3 regions of the Paenibacillus sp. OAS669 genome follow, and region 1 is predicted to be linked to each of the others. Evidence: riboswitches for the same ligand, from Rfam matches in the RefSeq annotation. Region 1 holds a riboswitch; each other region holds the start of a gene.
What was found. Region 1 has a riboswitch for cobalamin ahead of nrdI (class Ib ribonucleoside-diphosphate reductase assembly flavoprotein NrdI). Riboswitches for the same ligand answer to the same signal wherever they lie in the genome.
Positions count from the first base shown of each region.

Region 1 (7,043 bases):
ATATCGGTTGCTCCTAAGATAATGACTCCCTTACTTTGTCTTGTTGGAGATGAAGACAAGAATATCCCTAACGAAAGCTCAATGAAGCTTGTTAAGAAATGGGGAGGCAAAACGACAACAAAAACATTTAAAGCAGCAGATCATTTCTTTTTGTTTACGAATAATGATGCATGGGTCGAAATAAATAGTTTCTTATTGGACATATAGCGCCAAAATGGAACTTGATTAATAGCTCAATATTAAGACAGTCAAGTATTTAAACTTACTCGACTGTCTTTTTGTTTGTGGTCAATTTTGACTGTTACAATACTTTTATTTTCTACGGTTTAAGGACATGCCCCAATATGTAACTTTATGGTTAGCGGTGCGTCTATAGATTGAAGGAGATGGTCACCGTGAAAAAAAGACTTACGTTGTTATTGGCCGCATGTCTTACCGTTTGGGCTGGCACATTTCATACATCCCACGCGGAGGAGCAGCAGCGGCTTGCTGATTCTACCGATATGCCTTACGTTACGTTGCTTGACGATTTTAAGATCTATCCCACTGAGGAGACAAGGCCAGATGAAGCCATCGGTTCTATCAGTGCTATGCAGTCTGTCCATATGGCGCCTATACCTATTGACCGTTTGCTATACATAATGAACATGGAGAAAATTCCGGTCGAAACCTGGCTCGGCATCGCATGGATCAATCTGAAGGAAGGTTCTTATAAGTATGGTCATTTAACCCACAAGGAACAGACATTGAACCTGCTTGAAGCGAATACGCCCATCTATGACTTGCAAATGAAATCGACGGACATTACGCTCTCCCCTCAAAAGGTGGAAGCCATAGCCTCCATAGATGCGTGCGAACCCTATACCCCCTGTCGGACTAACGGGGATTGGTACAAATGGTATTTGATCCGTACCTCCTGGTCAGGCCAGAAATGGATTCGGCCGGACCATTATGCCGAGAAATACATCGGCAATCCGATTGAGGGCATGGTTCCTATAGCTGAAGAGAACACAGTATATTTATACCCCTTCGAGAGACCACTTAACGACGAGCCAAAGCTTGCACCCCAAGTGTTGAAACCAAAAGCAAAGTATACGGAATACTCACGGATGGCCCCACCATCGGTATGGTACCAGATAGAAACGGCCCAAGGACTCCGTTGGATTCAAGCGGATAAAAGCTATGGACTAGGGGTTGAAGTGACTCCGGTTGACCTTCAGCAGAGTATCCCAGTCCCATTCCATTACTACCAGACACCGTCATTTTATTATGCCAAGTCAATTGAACAATCTCCGCAAACCGTACATGCCATTGGGAAGATCGATCATTGGTACTTTGTCATTGACAATGATGGAAAAGGACAATGGGTCAATCCATCCAAAGAAATTGCCTCACGGATTACGGGTGATTATGACGAGGATGCCAAGCTTGGCGTGAAGCTTAGCGGCGAAAGTCTGGAGCTTAATGAATCATCCATTGCGTTCGATATTCCTTATGCGGATGAGGAGACCATGAACGGTGTCATGAACTTTGCTCCTCAGACGGTTATTGCCTCGAGATCGTGGTTGTCTCCGAACGGGGAGACATGGTACTACATCCATACATGGCAAGGAGCCAAATGGGTACTGCCCAAATGAACTGGGAAAAACAAGCGGTAGATGCAAAGGAACGCTATTGTATAGGCATCGTTCATCTGACGAGTATAAAGAACAAATCCGTTGCTCGTCATCAACTGGGAGCCGCTTATATATATCGAAGCCTTGAAGCAAACGATAGCCCAACTTATGCGGTATAGCCTGCGGCTATAACTAGATATAGTATAATCCAATTACTTTATAGCAACCAATCTGTGGTAAATTTCTTTATAACCAAATTGTAGAGGAGTTTTTCACATGGTAAAAAGCAGCGTATTAGGCTATCCGCGTATTGGTGCTGATAGGGAATGGAAGAAGGCTCTGGAAGCGTTCTGGTCAGGCTGTTTGGAAGAACAAGATTTTCGCAGTCAGCTGCAGAATATTCGTTTGGGTCATTTGCGCAAGCAGCAGGAGAAAGGAATTGACCTCATTCCTGTCAATGACTTCAGCTATTACGATCATATTCTGGACACGGCAGCGATGTTCGGCATTATTCCGAGCCGGTTCTCGTATACAGGCGGAGCCGTTCCTTTGTCCGTATATTACGGGGTAGCCCGCGGGACTGAGGGTGCCGCCGCAAGTGAAATGACCAAATGGTTCAATACGAATTATCATTATATTGTACCTGAGCTTTCAGGAGCGTCACCGGTGCTTACGGAGAATAAGCCTCTTGAAGCTTATCGTGAAGCAAAGGAGAAGCTTGGTATTGAAGGAAAACCGGTTATTGTTGGGCCGTTGACCTTCTTGAAGCTTTCCAAAGGTTACGCCGCATCGGAAACGGAGGCCTGGCTGGATAAGCTGCTGCCGCTCTATGTGCAGTTGCTTCAGGAGCTTGCGGCGGAAGGCGTTCAATGGGTGCAGGTGGATGAACCGATTCTTGTAACCAAGCTATCCGATGAGGACGTACAGCGATTGAAGCATATTTATGAAACTTTTGCCGCAGCAGTACCCGGCTTGAATCTTATGCTGCAAACGTACTTTGAATCAGTAGAACGGTACAGTGATATCGTCAAGCTGCCAGTTAAAGGAATAGGCCTTGATTTCGTTCATGGATACGACGGAAATCTGAAGTCCATTCAAACAATTGGCTTCCCGCAGGACAAGGTTTTGGGTGCGGGAGTCATTGATGGCCGCGGTATTTGGAAGGCCTCGTTAACCGGAAAGCTGGAGTTGTTGAAAGAGCTTGCGAGGGCAGTACCTGCTGACTGCTTGATTGTTCAATCTTCGTGCAGCCTGCTTCACGTACCGGTAACCGTAGAGCGGGAAACGAAGCTCACCTCCGAATTGAAAGGTGCTCTCGCGTTTGCCGATGAAAAATTGAATGAGCTCGTCCTATTGACCAAAGCTTTCTCCTCAAAGGAAGCAGTTCAAGGAGAATTGGAGCAATATGATCGTACGATTCAAGCGCTTCAGCAATCCGCTGATCGAAACCGCAGCGAGATTCAGACCGTCGTTGCAGCTGTCAGCTCTCAAGAACCAGTACGTTCCGCTCCGTTTGCAGAACGCTATGCAGCTCAGCAGGCGAAATGGCAATTGCCGCTATTTCCGACGACAACCATCGGCAGCTTCCCGCAGTCCGCTGAGGTGCGTAAAGCCCGTCAATTATGGCGTAAAGGGGAATGGAACGACAAGCAGTATGCTGAATTTATCCGGGAGCAAATCGATACCTGGATCAAGATCCAGGAAGAAATCGGCATCGACGTGCTTGTACACGGTGAGTTTGAGAGAACCGACATGGTGGAGTTTTTTGGTGAAAAGCTCGCGGGATTTGCATTTACCCAAAATGGATGGGTACAATCCTACGGTTCCCGCTGCGTCAAGCCGCCGGTGATCTACGGAGATGTAGCGTTCATTGGTGAAATGACCGTTGAAGAAACCAAGTACGCCCAGTCCAAGACGAGCCATCCTGTAAAAGGAATGCTGACAGGACCTATCACCATCATGAACTGGTCGTTTGTCCGTGAGGATATCCCGCGCGAGCAGATTGCCTACCAATTGGCTTATGCTCTCAGACAAGAAGTAGAAGCGTTGGAGAAGGCAGGCATTGGCATGATTCAGGTGGATGAGCCGGCAGTACGCGAGGGTTTACCGCTTAAAGAGTCGGAGCAGGCAGATTATCTTGCATGGGCTGTCAAAGCTTTTCGCATTGCCACCTGCACAGTTCAAAAAACAACGCAGATCCATACCCATATGTGCTACTGTGAGTTCCATGACATGATAGATTCCATTGAAGCGATGGACGCGGACGTTATTTCCATCGAGACATCCCGCAGCCACGGCGAATTAATCCACAGCTTCGAGTTGAACACTTACAAGCTGGGAATCGGCTTGGGTGTGTATGACATTCATAGTCCGCGTATTCCGAGCGTAGAGGAAATGACAGGAATGATAGAACGTGCATTGCGTGTGTTAGATCCCAAATTGTTCTGGATCAATCCGGATTGCGGTCTGAAGACACGCGGTCTTGAAGAAACGGTTGCTTCTCTGCGCAATATGGTGGAGGCGACTAAGACGGCTCGTGCCAAATACGAGCAGTCCGTGACAAACTAAGTGGCAGGGTATACTCCATAATAAGACAGAGACAGACGTTACGGTGAATAGAAAGGCAATTCTATTGGATCTGTTCAAGCCGATGGTGAAAAGCGGTATTCGTTTCGCGGAATGTGAAAGATATAGCAGTTCAATTTTCTTTGTACCCAGGACTAAATAACTAATTTTTCGGATGATTAGGACCTGCGCAGCATGCGCCGGGTCTTTTTTGTCATCGACAAAAGGCTTGCTGCAGCAAGTCTCAGCGGCATTTTATATGCATGAAAATGACTGTCAGCTATAGGCTGAAGTCTATAAAAATACTAAAACAAGGGCCATCCTATCCATTGACAAATACCATATATTGATATAGATTATTTATTGCCAACTATATATTGTTGTGACAGGTGCTTTTCGTTCAATAGAACGAGAAAGCTTAATAGGGAAGTCCGGTGAGAAGCCGGCGCGGTCCCGCCACTGTAAGAGAGGAGGATCGGTCTTGTATGCCACTGGCTTAGGAACCAAACAAGCTGGGAAGGCGGATCGATCATGATGATTCTCTAGCCAGGAGACCTGCCTGATCATTGACACGGCCTGCGGAGAACAGGAAGGTGTCCGTTACGTCTTTAATGAAGTATGTACATTTGCATGCTCGTTTCAGCGCATTCGGCCCTGTTAGCCGAACGCGCTTTTTTATGCCTGCTCCGCGAGGGACTAAGGAAGGGGAAGAAATGCATGTTGATCGCTTATGACTCCAAGACGGGAAATGTTCGCCGTTTTGTCGAAAAGCTGAATATGCGAGTGGTTCAAATAGAGGAAATGATGACGGTGAACGAACCGTTCGTTCTAATCACCTATACTACGGGCTTCGGTCAAGTGCCTCAGAAAGTGATGTCCTTTCTTCAAAAGAATCATGCGAATCTCATGGGAGTTTCAGCTAGCGGTAATCGGAATTGGGGAGAAGGCTTTGCCCGAAGCGCCGATCTTATCGCGAAATTATATAAAGTACCGGTAGTAAGCAAGTTTGAGCTTTCAGGAACGAAGCAGGATGTAGAGCGGTTTAAACAGGAGGTGCGTTTGGTTGCTGCATATTGAATTGAACAATTTGTTGCTGCAAAGAGATACGGACGGCTTTTTTCAATTGGAAAAGGATAAGGAAGCCGTAAAGGCGTTTATGGAGGAAGTACATAGCAAAAGCGTACAATTCGCGGATACGAGTGCGAAAGTGCGCTATATGATCGATAACGACTATTACGAGGATGTATATCAGCAGTATTCACCGGCTGACGTTGAGGAAATTTACGAAATCGCACATAACTATCGCTTCGAATTTCCTTCCTACATGGCGGCATCCAAGTTTTATACGGATTACGCAGTGAAGAGCAATGACCGCACGATGTACTTGGAGCATTACCCGGATAGAGTGGCGATTGTAGCGCTGCATCTGGCTCGTGGAGATATGAATACGGCTAGAACGCTGACTACGGCCATGATGGACCAACGAGTGCAGCCGGCGACTCCGACATTTCTGAATGCAGGCAAGAGCCGTCGTGGGGAAATGGTTTCGTGCTTTTTGCTGGAAATGGACGATTCCCTGAATTCGATTAACTATGTTCTCGGCACTTGCATGCAGCTTTCCAAAATCGGCGGAGGAGTGGCGGTCAATTTATCCAAATTACGCGGCCGCGGAGAACCGATTAAGGATGTAGAAGGTGCGGCAAAAGGCATTATGCCGGTGCTCAAATTGATGGAGGATGCCTTCTCCTATGCCGATCAAATGGGGCAGCGCAGAGGGTCGGGAGCTGCTTATTACAACATTTTCGGATGGGATATTATGGAACTGCTGGACAGCAAGAAGATCAATGCCGATGAAAAAACACGCCTCAAGACTTTATCGATCGGTTTGATCATCCCTAACAAGTTCTATCAGCTGGCGGAAGAAAACAAGCCTCTGCACGTGTTTGCTCCTTATTCCGTTTATAAAGCGTATGGAACCCATTTGGATGATATGGATCTTGATGCTATGTATGATGAATTACTGGCTAATGATCGTGTGCGTAAGAAAGTCGTGATGAGCGCACGCGATATGATGATCAAGATCTCCATGATTCAGCTGGAATCAGGCTATCCTTACATTATGAACAAAACCAATGCCAATCGCGTACACCCACTGAAGCAGCTGGGCGCGATAAAAATGTCGAACCTCTGCACGGAAATTTTCCAGCTGCAGGAGACATCGGAAATCAACGATTACGGCCAGCCGGATAGAATCCGCCGCGATATCAGCTGCAACCTTGCTTCCTTGAACATTGCCAACGTGATGGAGCTGAATAAAGTGAAGGAATCCGTTAAGGAAGGGATTACCGCACTGACAGCGGTCAGCGATATGACGACCGTCGCCAATGCCCCTGGCGTTGCCAAAGCGAATCAAGAGATGCATTCGGTCGGACTTGGAGCAATGAACCTTCACGGCTACTTGGCCAAAAATAAAATTGCTTATGAAAGCGAAGAAGCCAAAGATTTCGTTCGTGCTTTCTTTATGATGATGAACTATTACTCGTTGGAAAGAAGCATGGAGATTGCCAAAGAGCGCGGCGTTACGTTTGCAGGCTTCGAGCAATCCGACTATGCGAACGGCACTTACTTCGACCGCTATTTGGAAACGGACTACAGACCCGTTACAAGTAAGGTACAAGAGCTGTTCAAGGATATGCCAATCCCGTCTCCCGAAGATTGGGCGAGCCTGAAGTCCGCTGTACAAGCTTACGGATTATATCATGCTTACCGGCTTGCGATTGCGCCGACACAGAGCATTTCCTATATCCAGAATGCAACGTCAAGCGTAATGCCGATTGTCGAGCAAATCGAAACGCGCACTTA
Region 1 covers NZ_JADBDR010000004.1:103,685-110,727, reverse strand. Annotated here, with positions in the region: gene GGC63_RS10970 (alpha/beta hydrolase) at 1-207, shown strand, start outside; gene GGC63_RS10965 (hypothetical protein) at 396-1,637, shown strand; gene metE (5-methyltetrahydropteroyltriglutamate--homocysteine S-methyltransferase) at 1,893-4,184, shown strand; cobalamin riboswitch at 4,552-4,759, shown strand; gene nrdI (class Ib ribonucleoside-diphosphate reductase assembly flavoprotein NrdI) at 4,899-5,258, shown strand; gene nrdE (class 1b ribonucleoside-diphosphate reductase subunit alpha) at 5,245-7,043, shown strand, end outside.

Region 2 (7,043 bases), on a different contig from region 1:
TTTGGCGATAAACCCAAGTTCCCTACCTCGCATAATCTCTCGTTTCTTATGCGGTATTACCATCGCACCGGCAAAGAGCTTGCACTGCAGATGGTAGAGAAGACGTTAGATGCAATGCATCGGGGCGGTATGTACGATCATGTCGGCTTCGGATTTGCGAGATACTCTGTAGACGAGAAGTGGCTGGTGCCGCATTTTGAGAAAATGCTCTATGATAACGCGCTGCTGGCCTGGACCTACCTGGAAGCCTATCAACTGACTGGTAAGGCGAAATATTCCCGTACGTCCGAAGAGATATTCGCTTATGTGCTTAGGGATATGACCGACCAGGCAGGCGGCTTCTACTCTGCGGAGGATGCCGACTCGGAAGGGCACGAGGGGAAGTTCTACATATGGGAACAGGATGAGATTCTGAAAGTATTAGGCCCCGAGGACGGCAAGCTTTATAGCGACCTTTATGATATTACCAAGGAAGGCAATTTTGAAGGCCGGAGCATTCCTAACTTGATCCAGCATGATGTGGATAATTATGCCCGGCTCAAAGGATTGGATCCCGATCTATTATCTGAAACCATCGGGAGATGCCGACAAACCTTGTTTGCATACCGTGAGCAGCGCGTACATCCGGGTAAGGACGATAAAGTACTGACCTCCTGGAACGGACTTATGATCATGGCCTTGTCCAGAGGCTATAAAGTGCTGGAACGGTCGGAATATCTGGAGGCGGCCTCCAGTGCGGCTCGCTTTATTGTCTCCCGATTAAGGCGTCCGGATGGAAGGCTGCTTGCCAGATACAGGGACGGAGAAGCGGCGTTCGCCGCATACCTGGATGACTATGCGTTCCTGGTATGGGGACTAATCGAGCTGTATGAAGCGTCTTTTGAGCTCGAATATTTGCAGCTGGCTGTCGAGCTTAATGGACAGATGATCGAATTATTCTGGGATGAGGAACAGGGCGGTTTATTCTTCTACGGAAGCGACAGCGAGCAGCTGTTTTCCCGGAACAAGGAGATTTACGACGGTGCGCTGCCTTCCGGCAATGCGGTAGCTGCCATGAATTTCTTGAAGCTGTCCAAGCTGACCTATGACGCCAGGCTGTCGCAGATTGCCGAGAGGCAATTGCAAGCCTTCGCAGGCTCGGTTGAACGGTATCCGACAGGACATTCGATGCTTCTGATCGCTCTGGATTATGCGTACAGTCCTTCCAGCGAGATTGTCATTGCCGGGGATCCCGAATCCGGGACAACCAAGGAGATGCTTGCCGCGGTGCGCCAAGGCTTCAGACCCCATTCCTCCGTATTCTTGGTACCGCCGGGGGAAGAGGGCGAGAAGGTTCGTCAATTCCTTCCTGTAGTTCAGGACAAACAGGCAATCGGCGGCAGGCCGACGGCGTATGCTTGCGAGAATTTTGCATGTCATTCCCCGATTACAGATTTGGAAGAGCTGGAAGAAGTGCTGCATTCTTCATAAGAACTATCTCCTTAACGGAAAGCCTCCTTTTTTTATCAAGGAGGTTTTTTGTATTCCAAGAAGGAATTTGACGACATGCCACGAATATGGAATAGCTGTACTAATATTATTGGAGCATGAATATCCATTAGGTGCCTTTGTGAAGACAAAGGGTAACAGGGAATCGGGTGCAAATCCCGAGCGGTCCCGCCACTGTAAACGGGGAGTATCTTTCATCATGTCACTCGGTGTAACGACCGGGGAAGGCGAAGGAAGCGAAGATCCGTAAGCCAGGAGACCTACCTGATGGTATGCACCCAGATCCCTTCGCGGAAAGGAGAGGTGTACGAGAATGAATCGGCAAACATTAGAGGTGTTGTCGTATTTTCACACGTACCCGTGACCTATCCTGCTGGATAGGTCTTTTTGTTTCATCACATTAATGATGGAGGATGTATCGGATGAGTAGAAGAAAATGGGGCAGCAGCCTGCTGCTGGTGTTAGGGTTCGTCTTGTACCTGATGGTCAATGAGCCGCAATCGGCGTATGCCATGCATATTATGGAGGGCTTTTTGCCGCTCGGCTGGGCTGTATTTTGGTGGGTCGTCTTCATTCCTTTCTTTATTCTTGGCCTGAGAGCTTTAATCCGTATTACGAAAGAAACCCCTGAGCTCAAAATTATGCTGGGCTTGGCCGGAGCATTTACCTTCGTATTATCTGCACTGAAGATCCCTTCGGTCACAGGCAGCAGCTCGCATCCGACCGGAACCGGTCTAGGAGCCGTGATGTTCGGCCCTCTGCCGATGAGCGTATTAGGCTCCATTGTATTGCTGTTTCAAGCCTTGCTTTTGGCGCATGGCGGTTTAACGACGCTGGGAGCCAACGCTTTTTCGATGGCTGTGGCCGGACCGGTCGTAGGGTATTTTGTCTATAGATGGATGATGCAGGCGACAGGGAAACAAAAATGGTCCATTTTCATAGCAGCGGCTTTGGCAGATTTATCTACCTATGTAGTCACTTCCTTGCAGCTGGCGCTGGCATTCCCGGCGGAGCAGGGGGGTATCGCGGCTTCCTTCGTGAAATTCGGTGGTATTTTTGCCATTACCCAAATCCCTCTGGCTATCAGTGAAGGCCTTCTGACGGTATTGATCTGGAACTGGCTTCAAGCTTACAGCCCGAATGAATTGTCCCTGCTTCAACGCAAAATGAAAGGAGCCCGCGAATCATGAAAACCAGCTCGAAAAATATGCAGATACTGGCTGCCGTAGTCTTATTGGCCGCTTTACCATTGCTGCTTGTCAAAGGGGATTTCGGAGGCGCGGATGATGCGGCCGAGGAAGTGATCAAATCGCTCCATCCGTCCTACGAACCTTGGTTCTCTTCCTTCATAGAGCCTCCTCCGGAAACGGAAAGCATGCTGTTTGCCCTGCAGGCCGCCCTGGGAGCCGGATTTATCGGATACACGATCGGTTTATTCAAAGGAAGAGCGACCAAGCGTAACCATGATTAAACAAATCGACGTCATTTCTTATAGCAATAAGCTGCGAGCCGTTTCTCCCATGTGGAAAAGCGGTTTCGCTGCTCTTTTGCTCCTGCTGTCCTATCTGTCTCATCCTGTTGTTCAGCTGTTGATGTTCATCTGGATCTCGGCTTGGATTGCGGGTTATGCCAAGGTTCCGCTCAGGTTATATAGTTCACTTCTGTTCAGTTCGCTTCTATTGTTTGCAGCAAGCTTGCCCGCTTTATTGTTGGAAATTCATTCGTTTGAACAAGGGCAGTTCCGGGCAGAAGGCCTGACGCTGCTCGCTTATTCTCATTGGTCTCTGAGTTTGAATCCGTCGGGCGTAGAGCTGACGGTGAAGCTGCTGTGCCGAATTATGGCTTGCGTAGCCGCATCCATGCTGTTGATTCTGACTACTCCCATGCCGGAGCTGTTCCAGGTCATGAAAAAGCTGCGGGTGCCTTCTCTGGTGCTCGAATTGATGCTGATCACTTATCGCTTCTTGTTTCTTCTTCTGGATACGGCTCATGACATGTATACCGCTCAACGGGCCAGAGGAGGGCAGCAGGGCTTCACAGGAAGGCTGAGGGACACAGCACTGCTAATCGCCCGGATGTTTGCCAAAACCATGCAGCGCTATCAAGGGCTGGCGAACGGAATGGTATCCCGGGGCTTCACCGAAGAGATTCGAATGGCCCCTTACCAAGGCGGGGAGGTACCGGCAAGGTATAAGTGGGAAGGCAGCATCGGTTGGATTTTGCTGGCAGGGTTGGAATGCTGGCTTAGATGGAGGGAAATCGGATGAAATCGATATTGGAAGCACGTGGTCTAAGCTACAGCTACCCGGGCACAGCCTCTCAGGCGCTTCAGAATCTGAACGTGAATATACCTGAGGGGAAAAAAACGGCGATCTGCGGCCATAATGGCTCGGGGAAGTCTACCTTTTTTTTACAGGCCATTGGCATTCATCGTCCGGTGGAAGGAGAGCTGGTCTGGAAGGGGAAGCCGCTTTCCTATGATCGAGGTACACTCAGGCAGCTCAGGCAGCAGATCGGCCTCGTATTCCAGGACCCCGAGCAGCAGCTGATATTGAATACTCCCGCAGAGGATATCTCTTACGGATTGCGTAATGCCGGTATGAGGGAAGAGGAGATTGCCCGCCGAACGAATCAGCTGCTCGTCGCTATGGAGCTGGAGCAGCTCGCGGATCAACCGATGCATCACTTGAGCCTGGGGCAAAAGAAAAGGGTTGCGCTGGCCGGTGTATTGGCGCTGGAACCTGAGCTGCTGCTGCTGGACGAGCCGACTGCCTATTTGGACCGGCGTTCCGAGCAGCAGCTGATAGAAGAGCTCGACCGCATACACCTGCAAGGCATTACGGTCGTCATGGCTACACATGATATGAATTTGGCCTATGCCTGGGCTGATTGGGTATTAGTCATGGATAAAGGCCGGTGCGTGAGGGAAGGGACACCGTATGAAATATTTCGCCAAGAAGAGGAGCTGAGGATACTCGGCTTAGAGCAGCCCATACTTCTGGAATTATGGAGCGCGCTGCCTGAATCCTTGAGACAAGGGAAGCAAGCTCCTCGTGACGTGAAATCATTTAAACGGTTCATGCAAATAAACGGTGCAGACCTATTTCAAAATGCAGCAGGGACCATGAGAGCGTAGACCCAGGCCGTTTGCTTGGCATCCGGACCTACTGGAAAGAACAAAGCTCCAAACGGATAGCGACAACAATTCGTCGCATCGTTTGGAGCTTTTTTACATAGAAAATAATATAAGTTCGGGACTCCCGCAAAGTACCTGAAGCTGCGTCAAAGCCAAGGCTAATTTTGTGAGGTTTTCTTATGCCATCATTATTTTTCCTGAATCATTGTTTTCCACAGATCGGCTGTATCATAGCCTAGACGCCAAGCGGCAACGCCAGCCAAATTGTATTTCTTGGCCAATTCCAGACGGGCTTTGACCGTATCCTCATTTTCCAGCCAGAATACGTAGGTATCCCCATCCTGAGTATATTGCACCCGATACTGCTGGAACTTGTCATCCCATGTTTTCGTCGCATTTTTGCTTGCCATCAGGGCAGGCAAATCTTTCATTAATAGCGCGCGGTTATTAACAAGATTACCGGAGCTGTCAATCTGCCATTCACGAACATAGAACGGAATGCCGATGATCAGCTTGTCCCGCGGGATGCCGTAAGCGAGAAATTCCTGAATTCCTTCCTCTACCCACTGCAAGCCTGCAACGGAGCCGGCTTCCGTACTTCCTTTCCAATGCTGGTCATACGTCATGGTGATAATATAGTCGACAATGCTGCCGAGCTTTTCATGGTCGAATGCGGTTTGGGCATTCCATTTGGCGCTGCCGCGAGGCAGGTCGATGGAAATCAGGAGCCCTTTCTGGTGGGCGGTGTCGGTCAATTTTTGAATGAAGCCGGTGTATGCGGCCCGATCTTTGCCCGATAAGCTCTCAAAATCGATATTCAAGCCGTTGACGCCAAGAGCGGACGCTTTGTTAACTATAGCATTAATGAATTTAGTCTGTGCGTCTGCACTGGACAGGAATTGAGTAGTCAGCGCGGAATCGAACTGATTGCTCACTAGCGGCTGAACCGAGTAGCCCTGGGCTTTAAGCCACGCAACCGTATCCTTGTTCGACGTATCCGTTAAAGCGCCTGAAGCATCCGCTAATGTAAAGTAGGTCGGTGAAACGACATCCAGCCCGGCAGTGTTGCTGACCTGACTCCGGATCGTATCATTGCTGGAGCTTCCGTTCCAGCCCCAAAATTGCAGCTTGCTGAAATTGTCCCAGATCTTGGTGCCGTCATCCAGAAGGCGGATGGACGCGTTGCTGTAGCCCATCGCATAGCTGACCGCATTCGTAATGCTGGAGGAGTCCGAGATCCAGTTATCACTCTGATATACCTGATAATACGGATAATTAGACCATATGACCGGCTTGGAGCCTGGCTGTCCCGGATCCTCATTCACAATATTCGTATGGGCATACTGCTGAGCGTAACGGATAGCATCCTCTACGTTCAGGAAGGAGTCCAAATACTGGTTGTATTGATACACCTTATACGTCTTGACGTTGGAAAATACGATTTGATTCCCCTTCGAGCTGTTCACAACGGTCGAGTTGGACCATTTCAAAGATTCCTGGATAGCGTCTTCCAGGTAAGCGAACGACCATGCGTCGCTTGTATTCGCTCCTTGGTAGACGCGATAGATTCGATCTCCGGAACGGAGCGCAGCCTTGGTATCGGCGGATAGGTTATCCCATACCCACTGGTGATTGGTCAAATCAATAATGTGGGAATTGCTCCATTTGGCCGCTTCCGCCTTAGCTTCGTCTAACGTCGCGAACTGCCAGGAGGACATGGTGTTATCCCCTTGGTATACCTGATATTTAGGGTAATTATTCCATACCCAGCCATCCGATTGCAGGTCTCTTATGCTGGCATGCGTCCAGTTAGCCGCTTCCCGTTTGGCCTGGTCCAACGTTGCGAATTCCCAGGAGGAGCGGCTGTAGCCGTTTTGATATACTTTATAGCGGGGGTAGTTGTTCCATAGCCATTTGCGGGAAGCAATATCTTCCACGTGACTGCTGGCAAATTGCTTAGCATAGTTCTCCGCAGTCTTATAATCGGAGGTTTCGAGCAAAATCCGGTCGTCCTGATAGACCCGGTACTTGGACGTCTTGTCCGCAGCCATAGCATGTCCAGCGGAAGAAAGGAACAAAGCCATGACAGATACGATCAGTACGGTCTTGCGATTCAACATGCATCAGCCTCTTTCTACTAAATCTATCCTATTAAACGCTCTACCACCCTAAGAAGTTGCGATGGTAATTAGTAGAAAGTAAGATTCGCAGCTTTTGCAATACAAAAAACCCCCAGGCAGGAGCTGAATGGCTCTTGCTTGGGGGCGTGACAGTTAGGCTATATCCGCGACGATCTCATCTTCAAGTTTCAGCTGGATTTGATCGCGGAATACCCGGATGTTCATCTGAGTCAGCAAATACCGCTCGATCGCCTCCAGGATGTTGGCGGCGATAATAATTTGACTTCTGCCTTCCGAGA
Region 2 covers NZ_JADBDR010000002.1:66,692-73,734, forward strand. Annotated here, with positions in the region: gene GGC63_RS05710 (thioredoxin domain-containing protein) at 1-1,470, shown strand, start outside; cobalamin riboswitch at 1,583-1,771, shown strand; gene GGC63_RS05715 (energy-coupling factor ABC transporter permease) at 1,911-2,678, shown strand; gene GGC63_RS05720 (energy-coupling factor ABC transporter substrate-binding protein) at 2,675-2,959, shown strand; gene cbiQ (cobalt ECF transporter T component CbiQ) at 2,952-3,755, shown strand; gene GGC63_RS05730 (energy-coupling factor ABC transporter ATP-binding protein) at 3,752-4,624, shown strand; gene GGC63_RS05735 (glycosyl hydrolase family 18 protein) at 4,813-6,744, opposite strand; gene GGC63_RS05740 (YxcD family protein) at 6,898-7,043, opposite strand, start outside.
Region 2: linked by a shared signal. The riboswitch ahead of GGC63_RS05715 (energy-coupling factor ABC transporter permease) and the one ahead of nrdI (class Ib ribonucleoside-diphosphate reductase assembly flavoprotein NrdI) in region 1 are both predicted to bind cobalamin.

Region 3 (7,043 bases), on a different contig from region 1:
AGAACCGGGATGTGAGCTCCTGTTCTTTGCTCGGGAGCGGAGGATTATGGCACAATCCGTCTTTCCTACTAAAATTGCCGGCGGCACCTAATTTCGCTTAACTTTTCTGGGACCTCTTGACTGGAGGCCTTTTTTTGTTTATATTGATACAAAATGTATCAATATTCGACGGGTCAAGCGCATCATGCGCTTAAAGATATAGGACTTTGGGAAAGCACCCGAACGAACGCTTAAACACAATATCGAATCGGTGGAGGGATAAGGATGAAAGTACTAATTACAGGCGGAGCCGGCTTTATAGGGTCCCATACGGTGGACTGTGCCATTCAGGCAGGGCTGGATGTAGTAGTAGTCGACAATATGAGCACAGGGAAGGAAGCGAATCTGCATCCGGCATGCAAGCTGTATCGAATGGATGTTGCCAGCACGGAATTAAGAAATATTTTTGAGCTGGAGCAGCCGGATTACTGTATCCATCTGGCGGAGAAAACCGATTTGAACGAAGCGATGGTCGTTCGGGGGCTGAGTCCCAATTTGCGCGGATTGATCTATTTGCTGGATCTGTGCAAGGAATTTTCGATCAAGAAGCTGGTCTACGGATCCTCTGCTGAGGTCTACGGTTCTTACGAGCCTAAGCCGATTGACGAAGCCGCTCCATGCGCTCCGGTCTCCTGCACAGGAATGTCCAAGCTGGCTCCCGAGGAATACATTAAGCTGTACGGCGCGTTGTATGGACTTAACTACACGATTTTAAGGTATGCGAACGTGTATGGCTGCCGGCAAAAAAGGTATGGAAGCGGGGGCGTAATCTCGGCCTTTCTGGAAACCTTCGTCAACGGCGAGAAAGCCATCATTCAAGGGAAAGGCCTTCAGACCCGGGATTTCGTCTATGTATCCGATGTGGCTTCCGCCAACGTTCAAGCCCTGTCCTTGTCCAACAGCGATACCTACAACATAGGCACGGGAACGGCTACGTCCATTCTGGAATTGTTCGAGCTGATGAATGAGATGACGAATCAAAAAGTAAAGCCCGTATTCGTAACGGCGCGTCCGGAGGACCATCTGCATGTCTGCGTTTCCTGGGACAAAGCGGCCAAGGGCTGGGGATGGAGTCCCAGGATCCAGCTGCGGGAGGGCTTGACCCAGCTTATGGGGGATTTTATGTACCAAAGGCTTATGGATAAAATCAATGGAGTTCAGGAAACGGCCCCCGAGCCTGTGGCAGCCAGTATGCTGATTCGCCGTATGGCCGTGAAGAAATCGGCCCGCAGGCTGAAAACTTCCTCTTTATAAGCCGTTAAACCGCGTTGATAAAGATTTATTTAGAATAGCTTATTCGACAAAATGATCGGTGTTTTTAACGAAAACCCTCCCAGTATGCGACACCTTTTTTTGAACATCTCCGATATAATACTAGACATTGAAAGTCTATGAGACGAGATGGAGTGTGGGTTGCAAATGGAAGAGAACAAGAAAACGGTGGATATCGACACCGTCCTGAATCAACTCGGTATCCCCAGAGACAAGTACGATCAATGGCTGGCTCTTCAAGAAGCCGTGAAAGAACCGATCAAGCCTCAATACAAAGGCCTCGATAAACCGTTATTTTCATATATGTACAAGGAACTAGGCATGATGGAGTACAGCAAGTAGCCGTACCTCATCATGGCTTATTTTTGTCGGCAGGGAGAGAACGCTCGGACCGAATGAAAGCGATGAAGCTTTTGGACTCCTCCAGTGTGAGTTCTCTTCCGTCAATAGTCAGAATGAATTTGTCCAGAATAGCTTCGTCCGAAAGCTCAAGATAGCTGATAAATTCCTCCGTGCCGTCCGCAAAGCTTCCGGGATGATCCGTGCGGCCCATCAAATAGTCTATCGATACGCCGAATATATCGGCAATTTTTTGAATGGTTTCGTAATCCGGCTCTCTTCTATTATTTTCATAATGAGAAAGGGCGGAACGGGTAATTCCTACTTTATAGGCAAGCTCTTCCTGGGTCATGTACCCTTTGCTCCGCAGTTTGGCTATTCGCTGCCCGTATTTCATAGAGCATCCTTCCACCTTTGCTGTTGTAAATCGGCTGACCTTCCTCATTCCAGCTCTTCTGTATAGTCGGCTATATTGTTCGTAAGCTATCGTTTTGTTTCAATGGGTATGCTGTAAAAAATAAGAACTTCGGCCCATACCTCCCGGGGCATCGAACGGCTTGTCGTTAGCGGAGGGAGGGCGCGCAGTTATAGACAAAGCTTCGCTTCGGGTGATATGATGACTCTGGACAATCAAATACGGATGAATTAGGTGCCGAATGAAATCATGCCTCATTTGGCTTAAAAGGGAAGCCCGGTGCAAAGCCGGCACGGTCCCGCCACTGTGAAGAGTGCCTTTCCATAAGAAAGGCTTGTTATGCCGATGTTGTTGCCACTGGAGCGCCATAGAGCGCGTCTGGGAAGGGAATCGGATGACGAAGCTCGAAGTCAGGAGACCTGCCTAATTTCAAAACACTGTTGACCTACGAGGATAGGGAGGTGTTAGAGATCGGCTTACTTATGGAATGGTAATGGCATATCGGATACAGTGTCATTGGAATTCTTGAGAACGCGGGCTGCAAGAGCATTTCTAACACTTTCTGTAGGAATGCTCTTTTTTGTGCTGCATAAAAGTAAGGAAGACATGTTCGAGAGGCAACCATCATGATGTATTTATATAGGAAGGAAAGGATGTGCGGCGAATGGCGGGAAAACTGCTTATCATCGGCTTCGGACCGGGAAGCTTCGAGCATATTACGAAACGGGCGCGGGAGGCCATTGAAGAAAGTGAAGTTATCATCGGCTATAACACGTACGTGGATCTTATCCGTGGACTTCTCACCGATCAGGAGATTGTACGGACGGGGATGACGGAGGAAGTGAGCCGGGCTCAGGAGGCCGTTCGGCAAGCGGAGGCCGGGAAAAAGGTAGCGGTTATCTCGAGCGGCGATGCCGGTGTATACGGGATGGCCGGACTGGTGTACGAGGTGCTGATGGAAAAAGGCTGGAGGCGGGACGGCGGCGTGGAAGTCGAGATAATCCCCGGCATATCGGCGATTAACTCTTCCGCCTCGCTGCTTGGGGCCCCGGTCATGCACGATGCCTGCACGATAAGCTTAAGCGATCATCTGACGCCGTGGGAGCTGATTGCCCGGCGCGTCGAGGCGGCGGCCCAGGCGGACTTCGTCATTGCGCTGTACAACCCCCGCAGCGGCAGACGAACCCGGCAAATTGTGGAGACGCAGCGCATATTGCTGAAATACCGCTCGCCGGAGACGCCGGTCGGCATCGTGAAGAGTGCCTACCGGGACCGTCAGCATGTGGTGCTGACAACTTTGCGCGATATGCTCGATCATGAGATCGGGATGCTGACGACGGTCATTATCGGCAATGCGTCGACGACGGTCTACGACGGTCTGATGATCACCCCGCGCGGTTATCAGCGCAAGTATACGCTCGGCGCCGATGTACAGCCGCTTAAGCCGCACCAGCGGCTGCAGGAAGCGGCGGAGCCTTGGGCGCTGCGGCAGTGGGACGAGGCAGTGGCGGTCGATGCGGATGACGAGGATTGGGCTTGGGAAGGCGAAGGCCAAGTGGAAAGCGGCCTGGAAGCCGTGGCCCGCACCGTAAGGGAGACGGCTCCTGCAAGCTCCGCCGGCGGCGGAAGCACGGGCGGAGCGGTGCTGGCTGCCAGCGCGGTCAGCGTGGCTGAGCGCGAGGAGCGGAGCAGCGGCCCCGGTACCGACTCGCCGCTAATGCTGGCGATGGAGGCGCTGCGCCTGTCCGATCTCAGCCGAGGCGTGGTCACGGAGCCGGGCAGCACGCCTGCCTCGGCGGGATTGTTCCGCCAGCAAGCGATCTTCGAGCTTGCGGTAAGTCCGGGCGTCGCCGAGAAGCGTTTTACCGCCAGACAGATGCTTGCGCTGGCTGAGGTCGTTGGCGAGACGGGGACGATGGAGTACACGCCCCATCACCAAATGATTATCCGGGTTCCGACATCGAATCCCGATGACATTACGACGAAGCTGCGGCAGGAAGGCTTCCTGCTGGCGCCGATCGGCGATGTAGCGCAGCTTAAAGCTTGCGACTTTTGCAATGCGGAGAAGGCGGATGCGATTCCGTACGCCGAGGAGCTGCAGAAGCGGATCGGCGGCTTGAGCGTGCCGAAGGAGCTGCGCATCGGCTTGAACGGGTGCGGAATGGCTTGTTATGGGGCGGTGCACGAGGATATCGGCATCGTATACCGGAAGGAGAAATTCGATTTGTTCCTGGGCGGCAAGACAGTCGGGCGCAATGCGCATCCGGGACAGCCGGTCGCCGAGGGGATTGAGCCGGATCAACTGGTAGACATGATCGAACGGATTGTACAGCGGTATATTTCGGATGGTCATCCGAATGAGCGATTCCATAAATATTTTAAAAGAGTAAAGGAAGTAGAAGGCTATCGTCACCAAGAGGTGCCGGTTTTCCAAATTGAAAACGCGGTATGCGGCGATTAATACGGAAATAAAGACAGGGAGGGAACAGGATGAATGCGGTTTTGTTTGTAGGCCACGGCAGTAAGGATGCGGAAGGCAATGAGGAGGTACGGGAGTTCGTCCGCTCTATTGCATCGAAGATGGACCAGCCGATCGTGGAGACGTGCTTTTTGGAATTTGAACGGCCCACCATCGCACAGGGTATCGAGCAGTGTGTTCAACAGGGAGCTACGCAGATTGCGGTAGTGCCGATCACTTTATTCTCGGCGGGGCATGCCAAAATACATATTCCGGCTGCTATTGACGAAGCGAGGCTGCGTTACCCGTCCGTTCGGTTCAACTATGGACGGCCTATCGGGGTTCATGAGCAGGTGCTGGATATTCTTGCGTCGCGGTTGGAAGCGGCCGGTGCAGGCGCTGCAACGGAAGCCGACCGGGAGCAGACGGCGGTGCTTGTCGTAGGACGGGGCAGCAGCGATGCGGACGCCAACAGCGATTTGTTCAAAATATCCCGGCTGTTCTGGGAAAAGCTGAAGGTCAAATGGGTGGAGACGGCGTTTATCGGAGTGACGGCGCCTTTAGTGGATGAAGGGATTGAGCGCTGTATCAAGCTCGGCGCACGCAAGGTCGTTATCCTGCCGTATTTCTTGTTCACGGGCGTATTGATGAAGCGGATGGAGCAAATGCTGCTTCAATTCTCGGAGAAATACCCCGAGCAGGAATTTATATTGGCGGATTATTTCGGGTTCCATCCGAATTTGCAGCTGATTTTGCGGGAGCGGGCGCTAGAGGCCGTAGAGGGCGAGGCCAGAATGAACTGCGATATGTGCCAATACCGCTTGGCGGCGATGGAGCATATCGATCATCACCATCATCATGATCACGATCACGACCATGGACATCATCACCATGGGCATGATCATCATCACGGGCACGACCATGACCACCATGATCATAAGCACGACCATCATCATGACCATGATCATGATCACGACCACCACCATCATGATCATGACGATACGAAAGCGCCTGCGTTGGAGAAAAGCAAATCTTAAGGAGCAGAACTTACTCCGGGCTCTCCGGGCAGCTCAAACGGAATGCATGATCTTAACAGATGGAGGCACAAATCATGATATTGGTTATGGCAGGAACAAGCGATGCGCGTGAGCTTGCATTGCAGATTCGGGAGGCAGGGTACCCGCTCTTGACTACGGTCGTTACGGACAGCGCCGCCAAGTCGATGGAGGAGGCCGGCCTCCCCGTACTGACGGGAAGACTAACCGCAGAAGCGCTGGCAGCCTTGGTACGGGAACGCGGGTTCCGCACGATTGTCGACGCCACGCATCCGTTCGCGGAGGAGGCGTCGAAGAATGCGATTGCCGCTTCTCAGGAAGCCGGCGTCCCCTATATCCGCTATGAGCGGGGACGGATCGCCATCGATCAGAATCCGCTGATCACGTTCGCGGATGATTACGAGCAGGCGGCGGAGCTGGCGGCACAGCGCCAGGGCGTCATTATGCTGACGACCGGCAGCAAGACGCTGCATATTTTCGCGAAGCGGCTGCTTGGCCTTCCGAATACCACCTTGGTGGCACGGATGCTGCCTCGCAGAGACAACATGGAGAAATGCGAGGAGCTTGGGCTGGAGCAAAAGAATATTGTTGCTATGCAGGGGCCCTTTTCCAAGGAGCTGAACAAGGCTTTATATACGCACTACAACGTTACCTTGATGATCACGAAGGAGAGCGGCAAGGTCGGAGCGGTGGACGAGAAGCTGGAATCTGCGCTCGAGCTTGGAATCGAGACGATTGTAATCGGCCGACCTTCGGTTGACTATGGTACTTATTTTAGCGAGTTTGACGGGGTCATTCATAAACTAAATGAATTGCTGCAGGAGGCGTAAGCGAAATGGATTTTAAAACGGAGTTTAAACCGTTAACGGTACAACCGCAAGAAATTGAAGAGCGAAGCTTCCAGATGATTACCGAAGAGCTGGGGGACCACCCTTTCACGGCTGAACAATATTCCGTTGTGCAGCGGGTGATCCATGCTTCGGCGGATTTCGAGCTGGGTCGCAGCATGCTGTTTCACAGAGATGCCGTGCAGGCGGGAATTCAAGCTATACGTGCAGGCAAAACGATTGTGGCTGACGTACAAATGGTGCAGGTTGGTATCAGCAAACCTCGTATCGCCAAATTCGGCGGCGACGTAAAGGTATATATATCCGATCCGGACGTCATGGAAGAGGCGAAGCGTCTTAATACGACCCGGGCGATCATTTCGATCCGCAAGGCAATTCGTGAGGCCGACAGAGGCATCTTTGCCATCGGCAACGCACCGACGGCGCTTCTGGAGCTGATCCGCCTTGTGAAGGAAGGCGAGGCGAAGCCGGGTCTGGTCATCGGCGTGCCGGTAGGCTTCGTGTCGGCGGCGGAATCGAAGGAAGAGCTCGCGAAGCTGGATATTCCGTTTATTACGAATATCGGGCGGAAGGGCGGAAGTCCGGTAGCGGTAGCAGCCGTGAACGCCATTTCCTTG
Region 3 covers NZ_JADBDR010000009.1:7,464-14,506, reverse strand. Annotated here, with positions in the region: gene GGC63_RS19885 (NAD-dependent epimerase/dehydratase family protein) at 265-1,293, shown strand; gene GGC63_RS19880 (hypothetical protein) at 1,459-1,653, shown strand; gene GGC63_RS19875 (helix-turn-helix domain-containing protein) at 1,664-2,047, opposite strand; cobalamin riboswitch at 2,281-2,507, shown strand; gene cobJ (precorrin-3B C(17)-methyltransferase) at 2,730-4,526, shown strand; gene GGC63_RS19865 (sirohydrochlorin chelatase) at 4,556-5,560, shown strand; gene cobK (precorrin-6A reductase) at 5,635-6,408, shown strand; gene GGC63_RS19855 (precorrin-8X methylmutase) at 6,414-7,043, shown strand, end outside.
Region 3: linked by a shared signal. The riboswitch ahead of cobJ (precorrin-3B C(17)-methyltransferase) and the one ahead of nrdI (class Ib ribonucleoside-diphosphate reductase assembly flavoprotein NrdI) in region 1 are both predicted to bind cobalamin.